Regions from separate parts of the Desulfosporosinus sp. genome, predicted to be linked through region 2. Evidence: predicted binding sites of a transcription regulator. Region 2 holds the regulator's gene; the other holds the start of a gene.
What was found. Region 2 encodes LexA, which represses DNA repair genes until DNA is damaged. Its sites were predicted from a motif close to CNAACANNTGTTNG; they were not measured.

Region 1 (15,750 bases), on a different contig from region 2:
GGTCGTTAATTATTTGTAGTACTAGTCAAAAGTAAAACCATAATGTCATCCTTGAGCGTTAGCGAAGGATCTAGATCCTTCATTCGTCCCTCCTTCAGGATGACACGGTGCTTAAGCTTTTTAGCAATGACATGCCCGGTTCAAAGGAAGTAAGAGAACCGTCCCCGTGCTTCCCACTATGTCCAATCTCCAAATTCATCAATCAGCAGATCTTCTGCCTCATCAAGAGTAATTCTCCCAAGCTCTTTGAGGTAGCCATCTTCTGACCATTCCAGAAAATCCAGGTACGTAAAGTCTGGTTCCTCATAATAAAATTTCGAAAAGGAAAACCAAGTCCCTTCAGTGCCAGTATCCTCTTCGTAACGAAGTAGGTAGTATTCAGTCTCTTCAAGCTTACTTTGGAAAAAGATAGCCTGACCGGGTACGATTTGAACAACTCGAGCATCCTCATACTGTCGATTGACAAACTGAAGAGTAAAGGTTTGTAATGGAATTTGGTCATTAATCTCTGGAACGGGGGCGTGGGCAGGTTTGGGGATTGGACCCGTAGCGGTTATTGGTTTGTTTTCCCAGGTATAAGTCGTTTCGGTTGTTTGTGCCACTTCCATCTCTTCGGCAATTGCTTCTAGGCGGCGAGAAACCATCGAGGGAAGGGTGAATTCTTGGCAGTACGTGGAACGGCAGTGATAAACTGGAACATTATCCACACGCCCTACGCCGTGGGCCAAATCAATTGGAACAGTTCGAGCAGTCAGATATCCTATATCTCCACAACCACACGTATCGATGGGTTCAATTGTTTCTTCTTCGATAAACACACATGACACCTCACAAAGTTTATCGATTTCAAGACTTCTGCGTTTAGACTTCGCCATCGAAGTATCGGTAGTCAGTCTTTGATCGACGAGTGTACTGGACCTTTATTCGACATGAATTTAATAATTCCTTTGTAAACTCATACATTAAATGTTGCCATTTAACGCAAACTTTACACAGAGAAGGCTAAACTGTGGTTTTTCAAACTTTATGTAAGGTATTTCTGATCGATATTTTGTGACAGGAGGGAATCTTAGTGTTTAGAAAAAAAGGAAAATTATTAGCATACTTAGCAATGACCGCTTTAGTTCTTATCCTTGCTGGGTGCGGTGAGCAGGCTCCAGGAACTTCAACAGGTCAGGAAAAAGTAAATCTGACTGGATCAGGAAGTTCTTTTGTCTATCCTCTATTAAACCAACAAATCGAAGAGTACCGTAAGCAAAATTCAGCCATAACGATTAATTACCAAAGTACTGGTAGTGGTGCGGGGATTAAACAAGTATCAGAGCAAACGATTGATTTTGGGGCAACTGACGGTCCGATGACTGAGGACCAGCTTAAAGCCGCAAAAGGTGGTAAAATTCTACACATTCCTTTGACTCTAGGTGCCGTAGCAGTTACATATAATGAACCCAATTTGCCGAAGGATCTTAAAATAGATCCTAAAGTACTGGCTGACATATTTTTGGGTAAGATTACCAAGTGGAATGACCCAAAGATTGCAGCAGATAACCCAGATGTATCTTTGCCAGATTCAACTATTACAGTTGCCCATCGTTCGGATGGGAGTGGCACAACTTATATATTTTCAGATTATCTCAGTCGTATTAGTTCGGAGTGGTCAAGCAAGGTGGGCAAAGGAACTTCTTTAAGCTGGCCGGCAGGACTCGGTGGTAAAGGAAATGCTGGTGTGGCCGGCGTAATTCAACAGACAACCGGTTCCATCGGATACTTAGAGTTGGCTTATGCGGTACAGAATAACTTGCCCTATGCAAGGATAAAAAACAAGGAAGGTAATTGGGTAGCTCCCTCTCTTCAATCAACGTCTGCAGCCGCTGCAAACGCAACGATCCCTGATGATATGAGAGTGTCAATAGTTAATGCACCTGGTACGGATGCTTATCCGATTGCTGGTTTTGCTTGGGCTTTGATTTATCAGGATCAAACAGATAAAGCTAAGGGGACGGCACTGGTTAACTTCCTCAATTGGGCCATTCATGACGGGCAGGCTCTTGCTGAAGGGCTACATTACGCAAAGCTGCCAGCGAATTTAATTAGCCGTGAGGAAGAACTACTTAAATCTATCACGTTTCAGGGGCAGTCATTATTGAAATAGAGAAAACCTAGGGAAAGTAAGGTATCAATTGGACAGATGCCAAGCTTTAAATGACTGGATGAGGAAGGCGAAAGGATACGAAAATATGAGTAAGCAATATAAACTTACTGCTTCACTAGGAGATCAAATTTTGAGACTGTTGACTCTGTCAATGGCTATCGGTGTATTGGTACTGATGGTGTGGATGGGATGGCAAATGTTTGATACGGCAAGACCAAGTATCCAAAGGTTTGGACTTGGCTTCATTACCAGCCGTGTGTGGGATCCAGTTAAGGAACAATTCGGAGCCCTCCCCTTCATCTATGGAACATTAGTGACGTCTTTTTTGGCCTTGCTTCTGGCAGCCCCAATCGGACTTGGTGTCGCTATCTTTCTTAATGAGATGGCGGAGTCAAGGTTTCGTGCTGTCGTTGGATTCTTGGTAGAGATGTTGGCTGCAATTCCCAGCGTTGTTTATGGTCTTTGGGGAATTTTCGTCTTAGCCCCTTGGTTAAAAACAACCGTTGAACCTGGACTGGCAAAGTGGTTAGGGTTTATTCCTCTGTTTCAAGGTACTCCTGTCGGTTTTGGTATGTTAGCAGGTGGATTGATATTGGCGGTGATGATTCTACCTACGATTGCGGCCATCTCTAGGGAAGTAATGGCTGCTGTGCCTAATATGCAACGAGAAGCTGCCCTTGCACTAGGTGCAACAAAGTGGGAGATGATTAGGGTAGCCGTTCTACCTTATGCGAAATCAGGAATTATGGGAGGCATTATGCTGGGTTTGGGTAGAGCACTTGGCGAGACAATGGCTGTAACTATGGTAATTGGTAATCGCCCAGATATCCTAGCCTCCTTATTTGCTCCTGCCTATTCTATGGCAGCAGTGATAGCCAACGAGTTTACGGAAGCTACGTATGATCTATATTTAAGTGCCCTAGTTGAAATCGGGCTGATTCTTTTTGGGATCACACTTGTTCTGAACTTTTTTGCCCGACTTCTTGTTTGGTCAGTAGGGCGTGGTCCGAAGGGAGGCAGCATTGTATGAATGATATTTTCCGAAAATATCAAAATTGGTTAATGTTGATTGTATTTATCATAGCGACTGTTATCGCCTTAATTCCATTGTTCGGGGTGCTTGGTTATGTTTTGAAAAATGGATTAAGCGCTTTGAATATACAATTTTTTATTAATTTGCCGAAAGCAATGGGGTTGCCAGGGGGTGGAATGGCTAATGCAATTGTAGGTACATTAATCATGGTTCTAATTGCCAGTCTAATTGGTATTCCAATTGGTATTCTTGCGGCAATTTATTTGACAGAATATGATCGTCACAGCTGGTTAAGTACAGTGGTTCGTTTTGCGACAGATGTCTTAACTGGGATTCCTTCGATCATTGTCGGTATTGTCATATATACTGCAGTGGTTTTGAAAATGGGTAATTTTTCTGCGCTAGCAGGAGGACTTGCTTTGGCAATAATTATGATCCCTTTAATCATTCGATCAACTGAGGAAATGCTGAAACTTGTTTCTCATTCAATCAGAGAAGCCGGTTACGCCCTTGGAATCTCCAAAGGCAAAACAATATTGAAGATAGTTTTGCCAACCGCGGCAAAAGGAATCATTACTGGGGCGATGCTGGCAGTAGCACGTGTTGCTGGAGAAACAGCCCCCTTATTATTCACGGCGTTAGGAAATCAGTATTGGGCTCGCTCATTGAATGAACCGATTGCTTCATTGCCGGTTCAAATCTTTCAGTATGCGACCTCTCCCTATAAGGAATGGCACCAACTTGCTTGGGCAGGATCTTTAGTGTTAATTCTAATGGTAATTATCTTGAATTTAGTTGCGCGGTTTGCCTTTCGATCGCGAAGTATCTAGGAGGTGGAGTACTGATGGGTCATACGCTAAGTGTTCGTCAGCTTGAGGCTTGGTATGGGTCTAATCAGACCCTAAAAGGCATAAATATGGAGATTGCATCGAATCATGTGACAGCTATTATTGGTCCGTCGGGGTGCGGTAAATCAACTTTCGTCCGTTGTATAAATCGAATGCACGAGACGCTGCCTGGAAGTAAAGTTAAAGGCGAAATTATATTAGATGGAGAAAGTATTTACGAGCAAGATCCTGTGGTATTACGAAAAATGGTCGGGATGGTATTTCAAAAGCCCAATCCCTTTCCTTCCATGAGTATTTATGAAAATGTTGTAGCAGGTGTACGGCTTAATGGGATGCGAAACAAGAAAACTCTACAAGACATTGCAGAGAAAAGTTTACGTATGGCAGCCTTATGGGATGAAGTCAAAGACCGCTTAAATTATTCAGGTATGAGCTTATCAGGTGGACAACAACAACGCTTATGTATCGCAAGGGCCCTCGCCGTCGAACCCTCCGTATTGCTGATGGATGAGCCGGCCTCTGCTTTAGATCCCATCGCAACTATGCATATTGAGGGTTTAGTCAGACAGTTAAAAGAGGATTACACCATTTTGATTGTCACACATAACATGCAACAGGCGGCACGTATCGCAGACTCTACAGCGTTTTTTCTGAATGGAGAGCTGGTAGAGCACGGGCCAACTTCTGAGATTTTTACCAATCCGAATGATAAGCGTACGGAAGACTATATTACAGGGCGTTTTGGATAGAGAAGGAGGAAATGTAATGCGTCAGCCATTAAATGAAGGACAGCTTGTCTTAATAGAATTACTGAAAAAAATGGGGGAAGAAGTTGAGCGGATTCTTAAGGGATGTATGCAAACGTTAATATCCTTAGATAGAGCTCAAGCTGAATTTTGGATTGCAGAGGACCAGAAAATCAATGATTTTGAACGTCAGGTAGATGATGAATGTGTACGTTTAATTGCAACTCAGCAACCAGTGGCAAAAGATTTACGGAAGATTATCTCAGCAATGAAAATATCGACGGATCTAGAACGGATGGGGGATTTGGCAATTGATATTGCTAAGATCGTGCGGAGGATGGAAGGACCTTTATTAAAACAGCTTGTTGATATTCCGATCATGGCGGAAAAGGCTCTTGGAATGATGAAACAAGGTTTAGAGGCTTATGCAAGTGAGGATATGGAACTCGCCAATGATTTAGCAGTTCAAGACGACCAAGTCGACCATCTGTATAAAAGAGTCCTGCGAGACTTGTTAGTTATCATGATGGAAAAACCAGAAGTTTTAGATCAAGGTATGTACTTATCCTTTGTGGGTCGTTATCTTGAACGGTTTGCTGATCATGCCACTAATATTGGAGAAAATGTGATCTATATCGCGACAGCGGGCAGACAGGATCTTAATAAGTAATTTTTCTAGAAACAATATTTTTTGACCTTGTGGAAGTGTTGGTTTATACTAATAAAGGTAAACCATTGATATGAGGTGTAACGTTGAGGAAGAAAGTTGCAGTTGTCACTTTGGGTTGTCCAAAAAATCAAGTGGACAGCGAAGTAATGTCAGGATTACTGGCCCAAAATCACATATTTATTGAAAACCCAGAAGAAGCAGATGTTATAATTGTCAATACTTGTACGTTTATTCAGTCTGCCAAGGAAGAATCGATTGAAACAATCTTTGAAATGGCAAGTTTAAAGAAATCTGGCACTTGCCAGACTTTGATTGCGACAGGTTGTTTAGCTCAACGCTACGGTTCTGAATTAATGCAGGACATTCCTGAATTAGATGGTGTACTTGGAACGGGAAATATTGATGAAATCACGCAATTGGTACAGACCGCTGAAGGATCACGCACCTCCTTGATAAAACAAGGGACACCAGATTTCCTCCATAATGAGCAGATGCCTAGAAGGAGATCCACGCCGGATTATTTAGCCTATGTAAAGGTTGCCGAGGGCTGTGATAATTATTGTACCTATTGCGTCATTCCTCATGTCCGTGGGCGTTTTCGTAGTCGCACGGAAGAATCAGTGATACACGAAGTACAGGAGATGGCTGCTCAAGGAGTTAAGGAAATCCTCGTTATGGGGCAAGACACCACGCGCTATGGGCAAGATCTTTATAAGGAGTTCCGCCTTCCTCAACTGATTCGCAAGCTCGCTCAAATTGAGGGGATTGAATGGATTCGCTTAATGTATTGCTATCCGGAACGCTTTACAGATGAATTGATTGAAACCATGCGACAGGAACCTAAAGTCTGCAAATACATTGATTTGCCGTTACAACATGCGGACAATAAGATTCTAAAAGATATGAACCGACGCGGAACCATAGAACAAGCGGAAACTCTCATTGGAAAGTTGCGTAAAGCAATTCCGAATATAACCCTTCGAACAACCATGATCACTGGTTTCCCAGGAGAAACTGAACAAGAATTTCAAACGATGGTCGATTTTATTCAACGTGTCCAGTTTGATAGACTGGGAGTGTTTGCCTATTCTCAGGAGGAGAATACACCAGCCGGTCAACGGGAAGATCAGGTTCCTCCAGAAGTGCGCGAACAGCGCAGAGATCAGATTATGCAGATTCAACAAGAGATTTCTCGGCAAAGGCAACAGCGATGGGTTGGTCAAGTAGTGACTGTGCTGCTTGAGATGAAGCTGCCAGACGGGCGGTGGATGGGCCGAACAGAAGGAGATGCTCCTGAAATAGATGGGCAGGTCTATATCCCTGATACTCAGACCTCACTTCATGTCGGAGATATGATTAGAGTTCGCATTACGGAAGCGGATATCTACGATTTAATGGGAGTGGTTATCTCGTGAATTTACCCAATCGTTTAACTCTGGCCCGGATTATTTTAATACCGGTGTTTATGACCTTTTTATTGCTAAAGGTCCCTAAAGGTTATACACTGTTTCCCCATCAAGACTTAGTTGCGGCCGTGATCTTTATCCTAGCCGCTGCTACAGATGGCTTGGATGGCTATATTGCTCGCAAGCGGAATCAAGTTACGAACTTGGGCAAGTTTATGGACCCTTTAGCTGATAAACTTTTAGTCTCTGCTGCTCTCATCTCCTTAGTACAACTTGGAGAAGTGACAGCATGGATTGCTTGGATTATCTTGGCCAGAGAGTTTGCGGTAACGGGGCTACGAGCCATTGCGGCAGTAGATAGAGTAGTTATTAGTGCTAGTAAACTTGGTAAAATTAAAACAACCACTCAAGTCATTGCAATTTCTGCAATACTACTGAATGATTGGCCTCTTTCACTGATTGGTATATACATTGGTCAACCACTATTATACATAGCCCTGTTTTTCACAGTTATATCAGGTTTTGATTATCTGATTAAATCAAGGAAATTATTACGAAAGTAACTGAGCGAATTCAACTCTTAAGATGAACTTGTAACGCTAAAGAAGGATACGTGGCTTTCGACTTTAGTTGTTAATAAACTAGAAAATGGGTGCCTTTCTCTTAGGGAAGGGTACTTATTTTTTGTACATGCCGATACGCCACACCACTGATGAATGAAAAGACATTAACTTAAACTTATTTTCGGGGTAGAAAGTATAACTGTCACCAGTTAATTTTCTGGATTTCTAAGGTTACTTAAATTTTCCTTATTTGGCTATAAGTTATTTTTTCTGTCTGATATACAACGTGCTATAATGTCGGTATAGCATGAAGTGTAGCAAATGGAGGAAGATGTAATGACAAATCGCCGAATACTGCTGATCAGTCTAGTCGGTTTTCTGATTTTTGGAGGGTTAATAGGAGGCAAGGTTGTCTATCAGAAAACCTGGGTTGATGTATCTATTTTGAGTAAGAGTCAGCAAATTCCAGGTGTCGTTTCTGCTAAAGTTGTGAATAACAATAGCCTGCAAGAGATGATTGTGGTGACAGATAATCTGACCAACCTTCGTCAAGCTAGTCAAACACTTAAAGAATTATCAGATAATGCACCCATTAGATTCCAGGACCGAAGAAATGGCTCTCTTGAGAAACTATTTGGCCAAATTCAATTTGCCTTACAAGAAGGTATAGTACTTGGAAATTTTACAGAAATGGCTCAAAATGTGAGACTGCAGGCTGAAAAAGAAGGGGTTCAACTAGAATTAGAAATGGATAACGATGCTATTTATGTGATTCTTAATCAGGGACAAGCCCAACTGATTGAAGTAATCGAACGCAATGGACAGAACAAATTTTTACCGACTGAAAAGAGTGATATCTAAATGAGAGGGGGAACGTGCGTATGAAAATTGACATATTGATAGGTGTAGGTATAGGAGTTTTCGCCTTTTTAGCAGTTTTGGGATATAACGTATTCCCCGTCGGTTTACTTCTTGTAACAGCCTTTTTGGTTTGGAAATTTGTTATATCCCGTCAAATCTTAAAAACCGGTAATGGGGTGGCCATAAGCACCACGGGGGTTGAATTTGAGGACATTGGAGGCCAGAGTGTTGCTAAAAAAGAACTACAGGAAGCTCTGGACTTTCTGATCTATTCTGATCGTATGAAAGCTTTAGGAATTCGTCCGCTAAAGGGAATCCTATTGTCTGGTCCGACAGGGACTGGGAAAACCTTATTAGCTAAAGCGGCAGCAAGATATACAAACTCAGCTTTCCTCTCGGTATCAGGGAGTGAATTTGTAGAAATGTACGCCGGTGTGGGAGCTGAACGTGTGCGAGGCTTGTTTCGCAGAGCACGAGAAATGGTGCGTAAGGAAAAGAAGACGAGTGCAATTATCTTTATTGATGAAATGGATATTTTGGGGGCGAAGCGTGGAAGTAATGTTTCCCACCATGAATATGATCAAACGTTAAATCAACTACTTATCGAAATGGATGGGCTGAAAGCAGATAAAGGCGCTCACATTCTGGTTATGGCAGCAACCAACCGCCCGGAAGCCTTAGATCCAGCCATACTTCGTCCAGGGCGATTTGATCGACAAGTTAAAGTTGATCTTCCAGATAAAGAAGGTCGTTTAGCTATTCTAAAAATACACACTAAAAATAAGCCCCTGGCAGAGAATGTACGCTTAGAGGAAATTGCCCATGAAACCTTTGGGTTTTCAGGTGCTCACTTAGAGAGTGTGACAAATGAAGCAGCTATTCTAGCTTTGCGTGAGGAGGCTAATGAGATTAGTGAGCATCATCTACATGAAGCCGTCGAGAAAGTGATGCTAGGGGAAAAACTTGACAGGAAGCCAACGAAAGAAGAATTGCGTCGTATTGCTATCCATGAAAGTGGACATGCAATGCTTGCTGAGACAGTTCGTCCGAACTCGGTTTCTCAGGTTTCTATCCGTTCACGAGGAAACGCTCTTGGATACGTTCGGCATTACCCAAAGGATGATTTGTATCTTTATACACAGGCAATGCTAGAAGAACAGATTATGGTAGCCCTAGCGGGAGCACTTGCAGAAGAACAGATACTTGGCACTAGAAGTACCGGTGCTGCAGGTGATTATGAACAAGCCTTAAACCTCGTTGAAACGATGCTTCTCGCAGGAATGTCACCTTTAGGAGTAACGGATGTCTCTCGCTTGAATGCTGAGCAACGCGAGCCAGTGACCAAAGAAATTTTAGCAGAACTTGAAGAACGAACGATGAAGATTATTAAGGAAAATAGGCAATCCTTATTAGGAATTACCCAGATTCTTGAAGTAGAGGAGACTCTCAGTGGTGAGATGTTGCGGTCACATTTAAAAACAGTAGCCTAAACGTTGCCCTCCTATGGTATTAATCTACTATAGGGGGGCTTACAATTTAATAGTTTGTTAGAAAAAGAAGGATATTTTCCAGTTAGATCAGAAATAATTAATCATGAACAAGATCGTAGTTTAAGGTTCGGTATGTAGTGAGAAACTACGAATATCGAACATTAAACTACGTATTTGCGTTGACTATAGGAGAGTGATAAACTATATGAAGGCTGAAATTGTCTCAACTGGGACTGAGTTATTACTTGGAGAAACCCTCAATACGAGTACTCATTATTTGACAGGAAAACTGTCGTCTCTAGGCATTGAGGTAGATTATCATACAACGGTAGGGGACAATTCCCAACGTTTAGAACAGGTTCTGCACAAAGCAATAGAGCGGTCTGATTTACTGATTACAACGGGAGGATTAGGCCCTACTGCAGATGATTTGACGAAGGAACTGGTTGCTAAAGTTTTGGATTTGAAGATGGAGAAGGATTCTGTTAGTTTAGAGCAGATTAAACAGTTCTTTGACCGCCGAAAAGCTCCTATGCCTTCTAGTAATGAGAAACAGGCTTTTTTTCCTGAAGGCTCAAAAATTTTACCTAACCCTATAGGGACAGCTCCAGGTGCTATTATTGAAAAAGGCGGTAAGACCGTTATCATATTGCCAGGTCCTCCGTTTGAAATGGAACCCATGTTCAATAATTATGTCTGGCCGGAATTAGCACGGATTGTCGGACCCAATGCCGAACGGATGAATGAGCGAGTTATAAAAGTCTTTGGAATCGGAGAATCAGCCCTTGAGAAAGTTCTCGATGAATTAATGGATCTTCCGAACCTTACCTTGGCTTTGCTAGCTAAACGGGCTGAGATGCACATTCGCTTAGTAGCAAGAAGTACGAAAATAACATCTGGTGAGGCTTTGAAAGCTTTGGACGAGGTTGAAGAAGAAATTCGTCGCCGCTTAGGAAACAAGGTATTTGGTCGTGATCAGGAAACTATGGTCGGCATTGTCGGGCAAGCGCTAAATAGTCAGAATCTGACTATTTCAACTGCTGAGTCCTGTACTGGGGGTCTTCTCGGTGCTGCGTTTACACAGGAACCGGGGAGTTCTAGGTTCTATCTAGGTGGAGTTGTGAGTTATTCTAATTCCTTAAAAAGAGGTATTCTGGGGGTGAGTGAAGAAAGCCTTAAAGCTTTTGGGGCAGTGAGTGAAGAGGTTGCCAAGGAAATGGCAGAAGGAATTCGTTCTAAGACAGGATCAAATCTGGCTATCTCAACCACGGGAATAGCTGGGCCGGATGGAGGTAGTGATGAAAAGCCAGTAGGACTGGTTTATATTGGTTTTGCAACATCTAAGGGTGTTCATGCCCAGAAATTTCAGTTCTACGGTGAACGGGAGTCTGTTCGTCAGCTAACCGTTCAAGCTGCCCTCAATGAGGTACGCCTCCGCCTCCTATGTAAACAGTGAAAGGAGATTACAACTAGGTGATGGTTGAACGCTTAAAAACCTTTGGAGATATACAGTTAAGTAAACCACTCTTACAAGCACTATCGGAAATGGGGTTTGAAGAGCCTTCACCGATTCAAAGAGAAGCAATTCCGGTTGCTCTTCACGGTGTTGATCTAATCGGTCAGGCTCAGACAGGAACTGGTAAAACAGCTGCATTTGGAATTCCAGTTACAGAAAAGGTCAATTCTAAATTCCAAGCGGTACAGGCGCTTATAGTTACACCTACACGTGAACTGGCAATCCAGGTGTCGGAAGAAATATCAAAAATTGGAAAGCATAAACATGTTAAACCACTGCCGATTTATGGGGGCCAGCCCATTGATCGGCAGATCAGAGCCTTAAGGATGGGATATCAAGTCGTGGTTGGTACTCCTGGACGATTACTAGACCATTTGAATCGAGGGACACTTCGTTTACAACATGTGAAAACGGTGGTTCTCGACGAAGCAGACGAAATGCTGGACATGGGCTTTATTGATGACATCGAGAGTTTGCTAAGGGAGGTCCCTGCTGAGGGACGGCAAGTTTTGCTCTTCTCAGCAACTATGCCCCCGGGAATTCGAAGATTAGCTCAGACTTATATGAATTCTCCACGCTCTGTAACGGTCAGCCGGGATGAATTAACTGTTCCGTTGATTGAACAGGTTTTCTATGAGACTCGAGAAAGTATAAAAGTAGATGCTTTAGGCAGAATTATTGATATGGAGGATATCGGACAAGGGATAATTTTTTGTCGTACAAAACGTGGAGTGGATGAGCTGGTAGTGGCCCTTGAAGCTCGGGGATATTTTGCTGATGCTTTACATGGAGATTTAAGCCAGCAACAACGGGACCGAGTCATGAAACGGTTCAGAGATGGGAAATCTGAATTGTTGGTAGCCACGGATGTTGCGGCACGAGGCTTGGATATTAATAACGTTACCCATGTTGTTAACTTCGATATCCCTCAGGATCCGGTATCATACGTGCATCGGATCGGGCGAACCGGGCGTGTTGGTCGTAAAGGGCAGGCTATAACCTTGATTTCTCCAAAGGAATACCGACAACTTCGCTTAATTGAAAATCTGATTAAAACAAGAATCCGACGACAAGAGCTTCCGTCCCTGGCCGACATAAGTGAGCGACAAGCAGAAAACCTTAAAAACCAACTCATTAAACTAATGCAAAGTAATCACTTAGGTAGTTATCGAGCAATTGTCGGAGAATTACTTCAGGAATATGATTCCATAGAAGTAGCAGCTGCGGCCTTGAAGTATGCCATTGAGGGAGCGAATGTCGAAGAACTCGATGATAAAAATTCGGATGAACGTCTTTTTGGAAACACCGGAGCAGCAGCAGGTATGGTTCGCTTTTTTATCAATATCGGGAGAGTTCAACAAATCCGTCCTCAGGATATTATCCGTTGGATTGCAGATCAAAGTGGAATTTCTGGAAACAGTATTGGAATGATAAATATTTATGATAAGTTTACGTTTGTTGAGATTCCTGAAAAATATGCTTCTAGAGTTCAGAGTTGTATGCATCAAACAATGATTAAAGGACGCAAGGTGAGTGTCGAACCAGCAAAGGCACGTGAAAACTCTGGCTTTTAATAGATTTATAAGCGGTTCAAAGCTAATCCTAACTGGGTTAGCTTTTTGAACATAACAGAGTTCTAAGTACAAGGCATTGTAGGGGCAATTCATGAATTGCCCCTACTCGATTTCTTTGTTAATCTACTAAATTGTCAGATAATTTGTTATGCTGTCGGCAGATAATAAACAAATTGACAAGTATTGAGGCGTACATCTATAATAAGAACCGAACAGATGTTTTGCTGAAGAATGAACTATTTGATGAGTCATGACCAAGGATGAGGAGGGAATAGAATGGCCGAAACGAATAAGCTAAAAGCACTTGATATCGCACTTGCTCAGATTGAAAAGCAGTTCGGTAAAGGGTCAATTATGAAACTTGGGGAATCTTCCACGGATAGGATGATTGATGTCATCCCTACGGGATCTTTGGCGATAGACCTTGCCTTGGGGGTTGGAGGGGTGCCCAGGGGACGGGTCATCGAAATTTATGGACCAGAATCTTCAGGAAAAACAACGGTAGCACTACATATCATTGCTGAAGCTCAAAAATTGGGCGGAGCAGCGGCCTTTATCGACGCAGAGCATGCCCTGGATCCTGTTTATGCCAAAGCATTAGGGGTTAATATCGATGACTTGCTTGTTGCACAGCCGGATACAGGAGAACAAGGGCTGGAAATTTGTGAAGCCCTTGTGCGCAGTGCCGCGGTGGATGTGGTTGTCGTCGACTCCGTAGCAGCCTTAGTTCCCCGAGCCGAGATAGAAGGGGAAATGGGAGACAATCATGTTGGTTTGCATGCTCGTCTAATGTCTCAAGCCTTACGTAAGTTGACCGGATCCATCAGTAAAAGCAATACATGTGTAATTTTCATCAATCAAATTAGAGAAAAAATTGGGGTTATGTTTGGTAATCCAGAGACAACCACGGGTGGGCGTGCTTTGAAGTTCTACGCCTCAATTAGAATGGAGATACGTCGCCAAGAGGCCATTAAACAAGGGCAGGATGTTATGGGAAATAAAACCCGGGTCAAAGTTGTTAAGAATAAAGTTGCGCCACCGTTTAAAATAGCTGATTTTGATATTATGTACGGAGAAGGTATTTCACGAGAAGGAAGTCTTGTCGACATAGGTACAGAGTTTGAGGTCATCGCCAAATCGGGAGCTTGGTATTCCTATAATGGAGAGCGCTTAGGGCAGGGGCGCGAAAATGTTAAAGAATACCTCAAGCAACATCCAGAGGTAGCATTTGAAGTAGAACAACGAATCCGTGCCAACTTGGTCCCTGTAGCTGCCACAACAACAGCTGAGGAAGATGGTACCCTTGACGAGTTCTAAACCCCGCAGAACCGCTAAGGAAGTCGCGCTAGATTGTTTATCCCGTCGAGCTCTAACCCATTATGAATTAGAGACCCGTCTTAAAGAAAAAGGGTATGAAAGCTTGGAGATAAATGCTGTGTTGGAAAAACTCCGGGAATGGGGTTATCTTAATGACCAAGAACTTGCTGTAATGTATTCCAAAAGCCGTCTTAAGCGTTACTCTCGGCGACGGGTTCAACAAGATATGCATAATCGTGGATTAGAACCTGAATTAATCGAACAAGCCTTAGGACAAAACTATTCAAGTGATGAAGAGTTCGAGCAATGCCTAACCCTCGCAGAACGTTGGTGGGTACAAGAAGCTAAGCGTTGGGAGCATAAGATCGACGTTGAGAAGACAAAGAAAACGATACCCCGTGAACTATGGCTTCAGCAAAAAATTGCTCGCAAGCTAATTCAACGTGGGTATCCCTCGGATATGGTACGAAATGTACTTTCACATATTCAGGACAACCAGGGCGAATAGAATGGTATGGTTGTACACTTTAGTTGAATAAGCTCACTTAAGAGGCATAGTTAAGTGTATAGAATTCACTCATTTAGGACAAGCTTGACATTGGTTGCAAATGATATTAAAATCTTAACAGAGACCTGTCTCTGTTAAGATTTAACCTTTAAAGGTTTTCTTATAGATTTCGTTGTAGTTAGCTAAAATATGGGTTTTTTGACTAGCGAGCGAGAGTTGTAGGAAACAGGGAAAACAACCTGTTTTAAAGGTTATGCTTAGAGTGACTGGTTTTGGAACCAGTTTTTTTTATGTAAAATAATAAAAGATTAAAAGTTTAAAAAAAGGAGGTGTGTAGACGTAATGATGGAACTAGTTATTACCGGGTTAATTTCCGTATTAGTGGGATTAGGTCTAGGTGTCTTAGCAGGTTGGCTTTTTCGCAAGAATACAGCTGAAAAGAGTATTGGATCAGCAGAAGAAGAAGCAAAACGGATCGTTGAGAATGCCCATTCTGCAGCTGAAAGCAAGAAAAGAGAATCTGTAGTTGCGGCTAAAGAAGAAGTCATGCATATTCGCAATGAAGTAGAAAAGGAAACTCGGGAACGGCGTAATGAACTCCAACGGCTTGAACGACGCTTGCTTCAAAAAGAAGAGAGCTTAGATCGTAAAATTGAGTCATTGGAACGTAAAGAGGAAAACTTGCACCGTAAAGAAAACGAAGTAGAACATCTAAAAGAAGAGTTGAATCAGATCGTTGGCAAGGAGCAAGCTGAATTAGAACGTTTATCGGGTATGACCTCAGAAGAGGCCAAACAATTGCTACTTAAACGTGTTGAAGAAGACGTTCGTTATGAATCTGCAATTCTGATTAAGGAAATTGAGACTCGTGCCAAAGAAGAAGCGGAGAAAAGGGCAAAGAATATTATTGCCTTAGCGATACAGCGATGCGCAGCGGATCATGTAGCAGAAACAACTGTATCTGTTGTTGCATTGCCAAGCGATGAAATGAAAGGACGGATTATCGGTCGTGAGGGGCGTAATATCCGTACTTTGGAAACCCTGACAGGGATTGATCTTATTATTG
Region 2 (15,750 bases):
ATAAATTGAAGGGCAATTTTACTCAGATCATTGGCTGTAGTGTATTGGCCTGGTTCGGGCATTCCATGCGGGGTTGTAAAGTGAGTATTTTGACACCCAAGAGTAGCCGCATATTCGTTCATTCTCTGAGCAAAGGCTGGAATTGACCCACTGATTTTCACCGCCAAAGCTGCAGCTGCATCGTTAGAACTATTAACATAAAGGGCAGTTAATAAGTTTTGCACGGATATTTGGTCACCTGGTCTGAGTCCTAGTCGAGAGCCTTCAACATTTACTTCCGTTCCGACTTTTATGATATCCGTCGTTTTTAATACATCAATTGCTATAAGCCCAGTGATTAGTTTTAACGTACTGGCAGGGGCTCGTTGGGTATCTGGGTTATGGGATTTCAAAATTTGATTTGTCTCAGGATTAATAAGGACATAGCTCAAGTCTTGCGTTGAAAGATTTGTTTTAATTGAATTTGACTTCGGTATATCTTGTTTTGTCTCAGCGATTGCTGGTTTGATCACTGGGTTGAGGTTTGCTGTACTTAGATAATGAACTGACACTAATAAAATAAAAATGGTTAGAATGGATATCGTCATTCTCTTAAGTTTAGATTTAACTCTCGAATATCGCTGTTTAGGTTGTTTCACAATAACCCCTCTTTTTGTAACTATAAACAACGACATTATAACTAATTTAGGGAATAGAGGCAAGCTTAATGAATCTCTAAGCAGAACATGGCTATTTTCCTTCCTCCCAAATTTGCCATACTACCAAAAAAGGATAGGGATTAATCCATTGCCCGTTAGGGAGTTCAATACCAAGATGAAGATGATCGGGTGTCGTTAAAGCATCTCCTGTATGTCCCATCCCTCCAATTAGCTCCCCCGCTTCTATTCGATTCCCTTTACAAAGTTCCGGGGAAATATATTGGAGGTGTGCGTAATAATAGTAATTCCCATCGTCTCCGCGTACACCCACACGTTCTCCTCCCAGACGATTCCAACCAAGCTGTTCGATTATCCCCCCGCAAATATTGACGACGGGCGTACCTTCTTTTCCAAATACATCCGTACCTTCATGTCTGCGTGCTCCTCCTTCTCGATCAGCACCAAAACTATCTTCGAACCAATACTTTCCGATGACCGGAAAATGATATAGATTTGGTTGGAAATAGGAATACTGCTTAAGAATTTCACGATGTCTTCCCACAAGCTTAACTGTTTCCTCCCGGAGTACACCCCACTTTAGATCTGAGAAAGGAACATTAGCATTAAGTTGGTCAACTAGGGGTTGGGCCTCTCTTTGTGGAATTGTCGAACGTATTGCTAACAAGTCCTCATAGGAGATAAACGAAGATCTGTTTTTTTCTTCTAGACATTGTTTAACTAGTGTTGGAGGTATTGAACTGAAATACGGATAAATATCTGGAGATATGTTCGGTGGACGATGGATTACCTGCCAAGAAACTATCCCTATAATAATCAGAATGCACAACTGTGTAAATCCTCGAAATAAGTTAAAGGGAAATTTCATAGTTTCCTCCTACTCTACATTTATAGGTTTATGGTTTTGCTTTTAACGAACATTTGTTTGCACATTTTCGAGAAGAATGGTACAATATTCCTTAATAGATGGGGGTGTTTTTTTATGTACCCGGATTTATCTCAGCGACAAACAAAGATTTTGGAATTTATTAAGGATCAAATACGAAAAAAAGGATATCCACCTGCCGTTCGGGAGATAGGGGAAGCTGTTGGCCTGCTATCTAGCTCTACGGTGCATGGCCACCTCCAGACTTTGGAGGAAAAAGGATATATCCGACGTGATCCTACCAAGCCAAGGGCAATCGAGATTCTGGATAGTTCTAGTGAAGTACTCCATATTCAGAACGTAGTGCAAGTCCCAATTGTAGGACATGTTACAGCCGGCCAGCCTATTACAGCTATCGAAAACATCGAAGGTACCTTTCCTCTCTCGGCTGATTTTGTTCGCCAGGACAACATGTTCATGCTTCGTGTGCAAGGAGAGAGCATGATTGAAGCAGGAATTTTAGATGGGGATTACATTATCGTCCGTCAACAGAATCAGGCTCGCAATGGCGAAATTGTTGTGGCCTTAATTGGTGATGAGGCTACAGTAAAACGCTTCTATAAAGAAAGAACGCTCATTCGACTCCAACCGGAGAATTCTGCAATGGAGCCGATCTACTCTCAAGATGTTTCAATCTTAGGAAAAGTTGTTGGTGTTTTCCGTTCTCTCTAAGATATAAGGCACTTATAACAAGATATGCTCTAGACAAAAAAGTTAACCTTATTACCTTTATATTTCTTCAAAAAAATAGTCTATGTTCTTCTTTTGTTTGCTCAGACTGTCGTTACCTTATGTTTTCTAAGTAATTAAAAAGCCGGTTCTCCTTTTTGAGGAAAACCGGCTTTTATCTTTGCTTTAAGTTAGATTGAGATTTTGCTGATTTGCTTGTCCTTGAACCGTTCCAGGCCTAAAGAGATTAGACGGTCAATCAATTCAGGATAGGGTATTCCAGTAGCCTCCCAAAGCTTAGGATACATTGAAATTTCCGTAAAACCTGGTAAGGTATTTATCTCATTAACAAATATTTCACGTTTAGACGTTACAAAAAAATCAACTCGACTTAATCCGTTAGCTTCAACTGCACGAAAGGCTTCAATAGCCATGCTTTGTAATTCTTTAATCACTGAGTCCTCTAAGGCAGCTGGAATCAACAGACTGGATCCAATGTTTGAATATTTTGCTTCATAAGTATAAAACTCTTGCGCAGGTAAAACTTCCCCTGGAATCGACGCTATAGGCGCATCATTTCCCAGGACTGAGACTTCTATTTCTTGACCAATGATGGTCTCTTCTATGACGATTTTGCGATCAAAGATAGCTGCGGTCTTCAGGGCTTCCATCAACTCTTCACGATCATGAGCTTTAGAAATACCCACACTAGATCCTAAATTGGCAGGTTTTACGAAGCATGGATAACCTATCGTTTCTTCAATCTCGTTCAGACATTGTTCCGGACCATTGAGGAATTCAGATCGCAAAAGAGTAACATAGCGGGCTAAGGGCAGATTCTTTTCCAGAAAAACCGCTTTCATACGATCTTTATCCATACCAAGAGAGGATCCTAATACCCCTGAACCTACATAGGGAACATTAGCCATTTCAAGTAAACCCTGAAGAGTTCCATCTTCTCCAAAAGGACCGTGAAGGACCGGAAAAATAAGGTCAAACTTCCCTTGATCTGGGAGGGTATGCCCATTTAAAGACATAAAACGTGGGTTGGTTGGATCAATAACCAGATTAACCTGAATGGACTCATTTGGTTCAGGAAATCCATCCTTTAAAAGAGTTTCTGGTAAGACACCCCAAAACCATTGGCCTTGTTTACTAATACCGATGGTTTCAACCTTGTAACGGTTTCGGTCGATTGCTTTGTATATTGACCGTGCAGAATTTAATGAAACCTCATGCTCACCTGAGCGACCGCCAAAAAGAAGAACGACGTTTAGTTTGTGATCATCCACAATACTCCACCCTCTCAATAAGTAGTTAGATAGTAAAGTAAACCAGTATGTGCTCACTGTCCCATAAATTTTAAACTAGCCTCTCGGGATAAAGGTGCAACTTATAAAAGTATATGCGTAAAAACGAAAAAAGCTCCCACCTAACGGGCAAGAGCTCCTATTTGATCTATTGGCCAATATCGAAAAAGAGTTCTTCCAGTAATATTTTCGACGGGTAGAAATCCCCATTCTCTAGAGTCCGCACTGTTGTTGCGATTATCTCCCATAACAAAGACCGAATTGTTGGGAACCACTATTGGACCGAAATCCTTCATTGATGTTTCAAATAAATAGGGTTCATAAAGAGGTTGATCGTTAACATAGGTTTTCTTATTTCGTATTTCAACTTTATCCCCTGCTAAACCCACGACTCGCTTAATATAGTCATCCGTGGCATGAGCACTTGGCGGTGGATGAAAAACAATAATATCTCCAGGACTAATATGATCGAACCGTTTAAAGAAAAACTTGTCCACTATGACTCGGTCCTCGAGCTGAATGGTTGGAAGCATGGAACCCGTTGGGATTTTACGTGCTTCAATAACATAGGTGCGCAAAACCCAAGAAAGAGCAAAGGCAATGAGGACAATTTCTACGAGTTCTATCAAAAAACGTGCTGAACTTTTTGGTTTCTCAGATTCTTCCATATAAGCACCTCTTTTCCCCTTACATAGTAACACAGATCTACGGATGTTTAAATGGTTTAAACCTCTCTAGCGCAGCAGCCCTTGTTCCCACATAGTTAGGGCTGCTAAGATATTCCCCATTTGAACATAGGTGTAGGATATACCACCTTGCTGATAAACAATATACGGTTCACGAAGAGGTCCGTCAGCGGAAAATTCGCTGGTGGATCCTTGGATAAACGTTCCGCCAGCCATAATGATTTTATCTTCATATCCCGGCATTTCCGACGGGATAGGTAAAACATGAGAATCAATGGGTGATCCTTTTTGAAGACCTTGGCAGAAAGCAATCATTTTTTCTTGAGATCCAAGTTTGACTGCTTGAATGAGATCTGTTCTCGGGGCTTCCGGTTCCGGATGGACTTCAAACCCTAAAGCTCGCCAAAAGGCGGCAGAAAAGACTGCCCCTTTAATAGATTCGGAAACGGTTAAAGGGCTGAAGAATAAACCTTGATAAAATAAACGCTGCCACTCTAAAGTTGCTCCCATGTGCCCGCCAACCCCTGGTGCCGTTAGGCGCTGGGCACTAAGCTCCACTAAATCTGAGCGCCCGGCTACATATCCACCCGTTGGGGCTAGACTTCCTCCCAGATTTTTAATGAGGGAACCTGCCATTAAATCCACACCGATATCACCTGGTTCCTGAGCTTCGACCAGTTCTCCATAGCAATTATCAACAAAAATAATCAGTTGAGGATAGTTTGATCTGATAAAATCCACTAATTCCTTCAACTGAGCGATCATAAGTGCATTTCTCCAAGCATATCCCCGGGAACGTTGAACCATCAGCAGGCGAGTTTTATCCGTTATGGACTTTTGGATAAGATCAAACTGTAGTTTACCCATAGAGTCCAAAGGAACAGTATCATATAATACCCCAAAGTCCATGAGACTCCCTTGCCCTTTTCCCCTTAGTCCAATCACTTCTTCCAAGGTATCATAGGGTTTTCCGCTCACAGAGATAACATGATCTCCCGGGCGTAGAACTCCGAATAAAGCTGCTGCAATAGCATGTGTGCCTGATACAAACTGACCTCGGACAAGGGCTGCTTCTGTCCCTAAGATACGAGCCACTATGCCATCCAGAACCTCACGTCCTGAATCACCTAAGCCATAGCCGGTTGTTCCCTGTAAATGATAGCTTGCGACTCGTTCCTCTTGAAAGGCCTTCAAAACTTTTTCATGGTTTTGTCGTGCTATTTCTTGTAATCCAGGTAATTGACTAAAGAGTGCTTCTTCTGCTTTAGAAACTGCATCGTTAATCAATGTCGGCCATTTCTGATTCGAATACAAAAAAACTTCCTCCTAATATATAAACTAGTATAAAACTTGGTTATACCCACGCCGCCGCGCGCGAAGACACTGTCTTCGCACGTATTAACTCTTCTTGCAGACACTGTCTTCGTACTTAATTAGCATTCTTGCAGCCACACGATGGCGCCAGCCTTAGATGCACAAGGTTCCTAAAACTACCTGGTTAGCAAAGAACTAATATGTTGCCATACCGGCCTCAGAGAGTCTCCACGGGTAAGAGATATCTTGATGGGATAAGGAAGGTACCCTGCCAGCTCATTTAGATTATCGTCATCATCAACCTTATCGACTTTATTGAGCAACGTGATCATAGGTTTATCCGCACATCCCAACTGGTTTAGAACCTCCTTAACCGTTTCAGCGTGTTGGAGTGCTTGGGGATGACTGGCATCGACAACATGAATCAAACCATCCGCTTGTTGAACTTCTTCTAAGGTCGCAATAAAGGCTCGAAGAAGTTGAGTGGGCAATTTACGAATAAACCCAACTGTATCGCTTAGCAGGATTTCTAGAGTAGAGTCAATTTTAATACTACGAACAATCGGATCTAAGGTAGCAAATAACTTGTTTTCACCGGCTGGTAAGTCTGATCTGCTGCCGGCTCTCTCCATAGCAAGTTTCATAAAGGTTGTTTTCCCAGTATTAGTATACCCTACTAAAGCAATGATCGGCAGTCCACTTCTGGTTCTTTGTCGGCGCTGTACATCACGGTGCTGTAAGACGAGCTTTAATTCTTTCTCAAGGGAATTTATACGGTCTCGCATTCTTCTTCGATCAAGCTCCAATTTTGTTTCGCCAGGTCCCCGGGAGCCAACTCCCGCACCTAAACGAGAGAGAGCTTGTCCCTGTCCGGTCAAATAAGGCAGGAGATGCTTAAGCTGTGCTAATTCGACTTGCAGTTTACCCTCTCGAGACTGAGCACGCTGGGCAAAGATGTCCAAGATTAATCCCGTACGATCGAGAACTTTTAATCCGGTTTCCATCTCTAATGTTCGCAACTGGGTTGGAGATAGTTCATCATCACAGATTAGAACATTAGCTTCCGTCTCCTGTAGACGGTGAACCAATTCTTCAAGTTTTCCGCTGCCAAAATAGCTGCGTGTTTGACCATAGCGACGTAACTGGACCAACTGACCGACCACATTGACTCCGGCGGTACGAGCCAGTTCCCGCAGTTCTAATAAATCTTCATTCGTTTCTTGTTCACTTTCTTCCAGAGCAATTAAGAAAGCACGTTCTTTCCCTTGCGCGGTCACAGTTTTAAGCTTTCTAGGTGAACTTTCTTCAAGATTAGAAAGACCCTCAAGATAATCAAAGGTATCCCAATTTTGGGGACTTAGGTCAACTATATAGGGATCCCTTTCCATTCTCCGATAGGCAATTTGAATACCCGTGAGCGCCCCATCGTGAACTCCGACAGACGACATACTCTCCAGTTGTAAGGATGCCAAAGCACTATGATCCAAGGGGCTTAGTTGGTAGTTTCCATTAGGATGAGTATGAATGCACCTGAGGTGTTTTCCGATCGACCTACCCTTAATTGGTGGAAGAGCTACTGTCGCATGACGCCCTACTGCAGCTGCCAATAGGATCCCGTTCCGAGAAACATAAATGGCAATTTCTCGATTCCAAAGCTGAGTAAGGCGTATAAGCTCTTTAAGGATATCAGGATGAATTAGTTCAGAACGCTCAGTCTTAATCTCAGAAAGATGTTTTAGTTCTTGTACCTGACTTGCCCGAATTCCAGACAAGTCTCCCGAAATGTCCATGTTCATAGATTACCTCGAATTCAAAGATTTTAATGGCTACATGGGGCAGTAATTCTTACAGGTTTTCCAAGTTAATATCAGCGGGCAAAATCTGAATGAGCTCTTCACGACTTGAGCTAGGCTTTTGGAATAGACGCACTGCTTGTTTTCGCACGGTTTTCTCCACTAGGTTTCGTACAAGTCTTGCATTTCCGGCATAACGATGGGAACTAAGTAAAATTTGAAGATGAAAACGAAGGGCATCCTCAGCTTCTACAGTTAACTCATATTGTCGTGACTTGAACATTGATTTTCCGATGGCTAGCAATTCATCAAGTGTGTAATCCGGAAAATCAATATGTATTGGAAAGCGGGATCTAAGTCCTGGATTGGTTTGCATAAACCAGTCCATTTCTTGACTATACCCTGCTAAGATTAGCACAAGATTATCCTTATTGTCCTCCATGGCTTTTACTAAGGCATCAATGGCTTCCTTGCCGAAATCCTTCTCTCCTCCTCGGGCTAAGGAATAGGCTTCATCTATAAATAGGACTCCACCCAAAGCTTTTTTTACTTGCTCCCGAGTCTTTTGAGCAGTATGTCCGATATATTCACCGACAAGATCTGCACGCTCGCATTCAATAATATGTCCTTTTTGAAGAACTCCCATTTCTTTAAACAGTCGCCCGACCAAGCGTGCCACTGTTGTCTTGCCCGTCCCGGGATTCCCTTTGAAAATCATATGGAGAACAAGGGGTTCCGCTATTAGTTTTTCATGTGTTCTTCGCTTTTGGATTTCCACAAAGGCTTGCAAGTCTCGTATCAGTCGTTTAACGATCACTAATCCAATGTAGGAATCTAATTCTGCCAGGATTTCTGCAACTTTATTTCTGTCCTTATCCTTGTCTTTATCTTTTTCTTTGTCTGAGGCAGAGGAATTATTTTTACGCCCTCGCCCAATCCCCACCATTTCTACTGCAGGAGTAAGGGTGTTTTCAGTTTTGGGGGGTAAAGGAGTCTGAATTAGCGGCGGTAATTGCTTATCCTGTGCGAAGGTTATTCTGATTGTCATATGTACAGGCACCTCCCATCCTTACTACTATACGCAAGTAAGGACGAAAGGTGTCCTAAAAACCTGATGTTATTATTTCCCTGTTAAGCTTTTGGCATAACGCACACGTGACGTGTGATCAAGGAATTTCTTACGAAGACGAACGCTTTTAGGTGTAATTTCAACCAATTCGTCATCATTAATAAATTCTAAGGATTGCTCTAAGGACAGTTCCCTTGGCTTATCAAGGCGTAGAGCCTCATCCGCTGAACTGGTACGCATATTTGTCAGCTGCTTTTTCTTACATACATTAACTTCAATATCTTGCTCCCGCTTATTCTCTCCAACAATCATACCTGCATACACATGAAGGCCCGGATCGACAAATAAAGTGCCTCGCTCTTGAGCTGAATATAACCCGTAGGCGTTGGTTTCCCCTTCTTCAAAGGCGATGAGGGCACCACGATTTCGTCCTGGGATATCTCCTTTATAGGGTTCATACCCCATAAACATATGACTCATCATTCCCTCTCCGCGAGTTTGAGATAAAAATTCTCCCCGGAATCCGATCAGTCCTCTCGCTGGAATTTTAAACTCAACGCGCATCTGAGTTTCAGAGAGGTTCGTCATATTAGCCATTTCAGCTTTACGCTTACCGAGCAGTTCCATAATTGCGCCTAATGAACTCTCATGAAGGTCACATATTAAGAATTCCATAGGTTCGCATTTTACACCGTCAATGATTTTATAAATAACTTCCGGTTTAGAAACCTGGAGTTCGAACCCTTCCCGCCGCATATTCTCAATCAATATCGAGAGGTGAAGTTCTCCCCGACCTGACACTTGGAAGCAATCAGCAGAGTCTGTTTCTTCTACTCTTAGGCTGACATTCGTCTCAACTTCCTTCCAGAGACGCTCGCGGATCTTACGAGAGGTTACAAAATGCCCTTCACGCCCAGCGAAGGGGCTATTATTAACCATGAAATTCATGGATAAGGTTGGCTCATCCACTTCAATGGTGGGTAAAGCTTCCGGGTTTAGAGCACATGCCACGGTTTCCCCAATATTAGCACTGGTTAACCCGGTAAGTGCGACAATTTCTCCGGCTGAAGCCTCGGAAACCACTTCACGCTTTAAGCCATCATAAATCATGACTTTACCGACTTTAGTACGTTCAAAGCTTTCATCCCGTTTGATTAAAGTTACGTTTTCATTCTGATGAATTGTTCCACGGACAATGCGACCAACCACAATCTTGCCAACATAATCGTCATAGTCCAGTGTGGTGACGAGCATTTGGAAGGGTGCTTCCAGATCAACAACGGGTGCAGGGATATGCTCTAGAATGACAGAGAATAAAGAGGATAAGGAATCTTCCAGAGCATCAGGGTCAAGCCCTGCTATGCCAGTACGTGCCGATGCATAAACCACCGGAAAATCCAACTGATCGTCGTCTGCACCAAGCTCAATAAAGAGGTCTAAAACCTCGTCGACCACTTCTGCCGGACGAGCATCCGGGCGATCTATTTTATTGATTACGACTATCGGAACAAGTTTAAGTTCTAGGGCTTTACGTAAAACAAACCGTGTTTGAGGCATTGGCCCTTCAAAGGAATCGACAATGAGGAGTACTCCATTAACCATCTGTAATACACGTTCAACTTCGCCGCCAAAATCAGCGTGTCCTGGGGTGTCAATAATATTGATCTTTGTTCCTTCCCAGTGGACTGCGGTATTTTTGGACAAAATTGTAATTCCACGTTCACGTTCTAAATCATTGGAATCCATAACGCGTTCAATTACTTGTTGATTAGCTCGGAAGGTTCCACTTTGTTTTAACATAGCATCAACAAGCGTGGTTTTCCCATGATCTACGTGAGCGATAATAGCAATGTTTCTTAAGTTTCGAGTTTCCATAGTTGGGCTGAATTCCTTTCTATTCCTAAATATAATTATATCACTTAAAGATATCATAGTTGACTATTGAATTCAAGCACAAAGAACTAAGTTCGATGTTAACCGAACTTAGTTCTTTAGGTTTTGGGGCAACCTTTAGTTATCGTGGATTGTTTGCTGCTGATTCTGCTGCACTAGCAGCCGCTATGTTGATCGGGCGAATTGGCATAACCGTCGAAATAGCATGTTTATAAACCATTTGTTGTCTACCTTCAAATTCGATGACAACGGTAAAGTTATCAAATCCTTTTATTAGGCCCTTTAGCTGAAATCCGTTAACCAAATAAATGGTCACTGGAAGGTTTTCTTTACGCACCTGGTTTAAAAAGGTATCTTGTAAATTGATGGGCGATTTGTTCATTTATTTTCCTCCATCACCTTATATTTCTACTCTGACCCTATTTTACACGAGATTGACATGCTCTGCAAGCTTGAGCGACTGACTCAACCAGAACATTGAGATCTGTCTTTATATCGAACCAACGGATCCTAGGATCTCGTCGAAACCAAGTTAGTTGACGTTTGGCAAAATGTCGGGTATCTCTTTGTAATAAACGCAGCATCTCAGGTTTTGTGACAACTCCCTTTAAAAACCAAAGGGCGTGACGATAACCAATACTTTGTAAGGGTTTTAAGCTTAAAGGATAACCCTCAGATATAAGCGCTAAGGTCTCTTCTAATAGGCCCTGTGAAAGCATTGTGACGCAGCGTTGATTGATCCGTTCATAGATTAAATCCCGTGGAGCAGTTAGTCCGATATACACAATCGATGGGTCAAGAGGCTGGTACTCATAATCATTAAATTGACGTTGGCTTGAGAGAGTTTTACCAGTTAATTCGTAAACTTCCAGGGCTCGAACAACTCGCAGAACATTGTTGGGATGTAACTGCTCAGCCGTATCAGGGTCTCGTTTTCTAAGTTCTTCATGTAATGCTTCATTCCCGTTTAATAAAGCAAACTCATTCCATTTAGTCCGAATTTCTTCACAACCCTGTTGAGCAAAGTCGTAGGGATCGAGTAAGGAACGGATATAAAGCCCAGTTCCACCTACAACAATTGGAACATGTCCACGACCTCTAATCTCTTCAATTAAAGACGTAGCCATAACCTTAAATTGTGCGGCGGTAAAAGGCTCCGCAGGATCAAGAAAATCAATCAGATGATGTGGAACGAGTTCAAGTTCTTCTCTAGTGGGTTTAGCTGACCCAATGTCTAGTTTTTTGTAAACCTGGACAGAATCCCCGGAGATAATTTCTCCACCTAGCTTCTGGGCAAGAGCTAAACCGAGGGCTGACTTGCCAATGCCGGTTGGACCAATAATTATTACAAGTGGATGCACGAAACCACCTCCATTAAACTAGACCGAAATCCTGTTATTAATCGATGGACACCACTTGTTCAACTTAGTTAAACGAGTGAATCTGCCTTATTTTATTCCTAGCCATAGCCATAGCCATAGCCAATATTTAGCCTATTGATTAGTATACCCGGCACAGCATGCAGGCAAACTCCTGGGGGTTTTGTTCACAAAGTCACTTGGTGGCAACTAATCTAGGTGCGATAAAAGCGTTTTTCTAATTCAGTACGAGTCATTGTAACCATTGTAGGTCGTCCGTGTGGGCAGGTATAGGGATTTTGAGTAAGGCTAAGCTTGGCAATAAGTTGTTCCATTTCAGGCAAGTTCAGGGGATCTTGGGCTTTAATCGATTCTTTACAAGCTAACATATAAACCCATTCTTCCAACATCTTATCGAAGGTCGGAGGAGAATTCTTTAATAAGACCTCGTCGATAAACTCACGAAGTAAATCATCAGGTTGATTGGATCCTGTTTGAATGGGCACGCCGCGCAGTAAATAAGTTCGTGAACCGAATTGTTCCAGAATGAACCCCATCTCGTTTAGAATCCATAAGTTCTCAAGTAAGGCTTGTTCCTCTTGCAGAGTAAACTCCATAGCAAGGGGAATCAAAAGCGTCTGACTGGCTAGTTCTGCTTGTCTGAACTCCCTTAATATCCGCTCATAGTTTATCCGCTCATGAGCAGCATGTTGGTCTATCATAAAAAGTACGTTACCGTCAGTCGCTAAGATGTAGGTGTTAAATAGCTGGGTTATGGGCCATATATGGTTCAGAGGTTGATCGGCTTGCAAAGGATCCAAGTCCTGAGAATTCTCCGGATGTTCTAAGATCTCTTCTGCCTTTGGTTTGATTGTTGCTATACTGTCCAGGGGTTTTAACTGAGGTTCTAAAATAGATTCAAGGAGTTTAGGTTGTTTCGTTGTTTCAGGCTTGAAATTGATTTGCGGTTGGCTATAGGTTTTGGGTGCTTCTGACTCTTGAATAATTAACTCCGTTGTCTTATTGGTAGGTCGAGAAGGTGTCTCCGAATTTGGAACGCTTATAGACGTGTTAGGAGCTTTAGGAGGAGGTGAAAGGGTTACTTTGGTTAGAATCGAAGGTAATGGTTTACTATTAATCAACGTATTATGAACAGCCTCACGAATAAAGAGGGTTAAGGCATGCTCCTCCTTAAACCGCACATCCATTTTCGTAGGGTGAACGTTCACATCATACTCAGTAGGCGGAACCGTCAAGTGAAGCACAACAATTGGGTGAAGCTTTGCCGGGATCAGAGTGTGATATCCATCAGCAATGGCTCGACTTAATAATGGTGATCGAATGATACGTCCATTGAGCATAAAGAATTGAGCTTGTTTCGACGATCGGACTAAGTTGGGTGGACTGATAAAACCTTCAAGGCGCCAATTTTCGTGCAATACGTTTATAGGAATAAGCTGGCGAGCGATGGCATGTCCAAGGACTGCAGCGATGGCTTCCCTTAAATCCCCACGTCCGGAGGTTTGTAAAACAACCTGGTGAGGATGGGCTAGGGAAAAAGCGACATCCGGATGGGCAAGGGCCATTCGTCCAACGGTATCGCTGATTAGACCAAATTCGGTAGGGGTGGACTTTAAAAACTTTAAGCGTGCAGGGGTATTAAAAAAGAGATTTCGAACCGTAACGGATGTTCCAACAGGGCAGCCGATTTCTTTAAACTCGCCTTGTTCTCCGCCGTCCAGAGTATAGCTTATTCCAGCGGCTTCATTAGCTGGACGTGAGGATATTTCTAAATAGGAAACCGAGGCAATACTGGGAAGTGCTTCTCCTCTGAACCCTAGGGTCTTCAGATGATCTAAGTCTTCAATCTGAGAAATTTTACTAGTTGCATGTCGGATGACTGCCAGAGGTAAGTCCGCAATTCCTATTCCACTACCATCATCCCGCACCTGAATTAAAGGGACTCCGTTTCCTTCTATGGTTATATCTATACGTTTTGCCCCAGCATCGAGAGAATTCTCGACCAACTCCTTGACCACAGAGGCAGGACGTTCAACAACTTCTCCAGCGGAGATTTGGTTTGCTGAGTGCGCATCAAGAATATGAATTAGCGGTGTCAATACTCCCTCAGTCCTTCTTTCTTAGTCCAAACATAGTATCGATCCTGTAACTGATTTTGCAACAGCCCACTTATGATATCCTCCCTCGATTGTTGAATATGCTCCCAAAGGTCATACCCCCCTTGTTCGCAACTCGGACAGGCCTGGAAGGGAATCCTCACGAGGATTGACTTCTGCGTATACCGTCTGCTTTCTATATAGACGGTTCCTCCACAATGACTGCACTCACGAATGTAATCATGGCGGGTTTCTTGAAATCCCTCTGTATCATAATAGACGGAATGAGGACTGTAAAACCAATTTCCTTTTGGAAAATGGGTCTTGTTCTGGATGGAGATTTTTTGCTTGGCAGTTTGCTGTTGCTTTTGAAGCTCTTGAATATAGGGTTTTAGTGCGGTTAAGGTTAATGAAGAACGTTTCTGTTTCTGGGGTTCACGAACGTGATGATAGTCTTCTCCGGCAAGGGCAAGTAAGATAGCTAAATTGACATAAGGTAGTGCCCCTTCAATAGAATATCCACCTTCAAGGACGGCTAGATCCGGCTGAAGCAGCTCAGTAATCCGACCATATCCACCAGCGGTTAGATTCATGGAGGCCAGTGGATCCGTGAAATGATTATCCTGTCCTGCAGAATTAATAATCATTTCAGGAGCAAACGCCTGAAGTCGCGGCAGTACCCAATTTTCTAAAACATAGTGGTAGCCTTCATCACCAGTGCCTGGGGGAAGGGGAATGTTTAAGGTCTGATCCCATGCATTAGGACCTCCCTTTTCATGAACGAACCCCGTTCCGGGAAAAAGGGTGCGACCATCTTGATGAAGAGAAATAAAGAGAACATTAGGGTCATGGTAAAAAATATCTTGAGTTCCGTCACCATGATGGACATCCGTATCAACAATCGCAATTCGTTTTATTCCAAACCGGGCTCTTAGATAGTTTACAAGCATACCTTCATTATTTAGAGAGCAAAATCCACGATTTCCCCACACCGTTGCCCCCGAATGATGTCCGGGGGGCCGAGCCATCACAAAACCATTATGAATGTCACCCTTCACTTGGGCTTCTCCGAGGAGAAGTGAACTTCCTGCAGAAATAAGATGGGGATCTAGGGTTTCCAGATGTGTTCCCGGATGAGGAAATAAGGCTTGCGCTCTAAGTACATCTTTAATAGCGGCGACACGGGGGGAAAACTGTTTGATTTGAGGTAAATCCAGAATTCCTTCTTCAAAAAGTTGTTCTTGAGTATAAAGAAGACGCTCTTCACGCTCCGGATGGGAATCCCCTAATGACCAATCAAAGGCTGGGAAAAATAAAATTCCTGTTCGTTTCATTCTCTTACCCTCCCGATCACACCTGGTCGCATATGAACAGCCCCACGGACAATTTGACCTACCGTTTGATAATTTTGCACGATGGGAAAGAAATCAAAGGGTTCCTTCTCCATATCTTGTAGTTGAATATCATAGTGGGCAGCCTGCTTTTGTACAAGGGTTTCCAGAAATCCCTCCACTTCCCGGTGAGGGCGCAGTGATCCCGTCCATTTCCCTTGTTCTCCCGTCTCTTCAACCCGATAATGCTTCATATATGTATCAAGATGAAGGGTACAGTCAAAGGTGGGTCTAGCCAGTGCAGCACCTAAGGCATTAGATACTTCCGGGAAAGCGCCGAGACGAACAGAGGTCTTTAGTCGTTTTCCTAAGGCGGTTGCAATTCCTCTTGCTCCCCCACCGCTGACCAAGGTATTAAATTCTTTGCTCTCATGGGGATGGAGAACTTGCCAAACTTTATAAGCCGGTTCGTCTTCCCACTCTCGCTTAAGTGAACCAACAGCCTCGATGATTCGGTCAACCACTCTATCGATGATTCCCGCAGCCAGTTCCTGAAGGAATTGTGGGGTTCTCTGTTCAGGCGATAAAAGGGTGGCCAATCCTTCTTCAGCCAGTTGTAGGTTTCCATA

Region 1: recA (recombinase RecA) is a predicted target of LexA. The motif match lies at 13,069-13,082, and genes of this name have one in related genera.

The regions. Positions count from the first base shown of each region.
Region 1 is NZ_JABZFS010000065.1:52,232-67,981, reverse strand. Features, by position in the region: gene HGJ98_RS14720 (hypothetical protein) at 177-875, opposite strand; gene pstS (phosphate ABC transporter substrate-binding protein PstS) at 1,073-2,152, shown strand; gene pstC (phosphate ABC transporter permease subunit PstC) at 2,238-3,182, shown strand; gene pstA (phosphate ABC transporter permease PstA) at 3,179-4,015, shown strand; gene pstB (phosphate ABC transporter ATP-binding protein PstB) at 4,030-4,782, shown strand; gene phoU (phosphate signaling complex protein PhoU) at 4,799-5,449, shown strand; gene rimO (30S ribosomal protein S12 methylthiotransferase RimO) at 5,533-6,864, shown strand; gene pgsA (CDP-diacylglycerol--glycerol-3-phosphate 3-phosphatidyltransferase) at 6,861-7,418, shown strand; gene HGJ98_RS14680 (hypothetical protein) at 7,755-8,279, shown strand; gene HGJ98_RS14675 (AAA family ATPase) at 8,300-9,769, shown strand; gene HGJ98_RS14670 (competence/damage-inducible protein A) at 9,975-11,225, shown strand; gene HGJ98_RS14665 (DEAD/DEAH box helicase) at 11,243-12,859, shown strand; gene recA (recombinase RecA) at 13,136-14,176, shown strand; gene HGJ98_RS14655 (regulatory protein RecX) at 14,154-14,684, shown strand; gene rny (ribonuclease Y) at 15,027-15,750, shown strand, end outside.
Region 2 is NZ_JABZFS010000013.1:70,565-86,314, forward strand. Features, by position in the region: gene HGJ98_RS02350 (D-alanyl-D-alanine carboxypeptidase family protein) at 1-638, opposite strand, end outside; gene HGJ98_RS02355 (M23 family metallopeptidase) at 730-1,524, opposite strand; gene lexA (transcriptional repressor LexA) at 1,639-2,253, shown strand; gene HGJ98_RS02365 (D-alanine--D-alanine ligase family protein) at 2,442-3,542, opposite strand; gene lepB (signal peptidase I) at 3,683-4,228, opposite strand; gene HGJ98_RS02375 (methionine gamma-lyase family protein) at 4,295-5,560, opposite strand; gene hflX (GTPase HflX) at 5,737-7,350, opposite strand; gene HGJ98_RS02385 (AAA family ATPase) at 7,406-8,401, opposite strand; gene typA (translational GTPase TypA) at 8,474-10,297, opposite strand; gene hfq (RNA chaperone Hfq) at 10,437-10,697, opposite strand; gene miaA (tRNA (adenosine(37)-N6)-dimethylallyltransferase MiaA) at 10,735-11,676, opposite strand; gene mutL (DNA mismatch repair endonuclease MutL) at 11,889-13,793, opposite strand; gene HGJ98_RS02410 (histone deacetylase) at 13,790-15,124, opposite strand; gene HGJ98_RS02415 (hydantoinase/oxoprolinase family protein) at 15,121-15,750, opposite strand, start outside.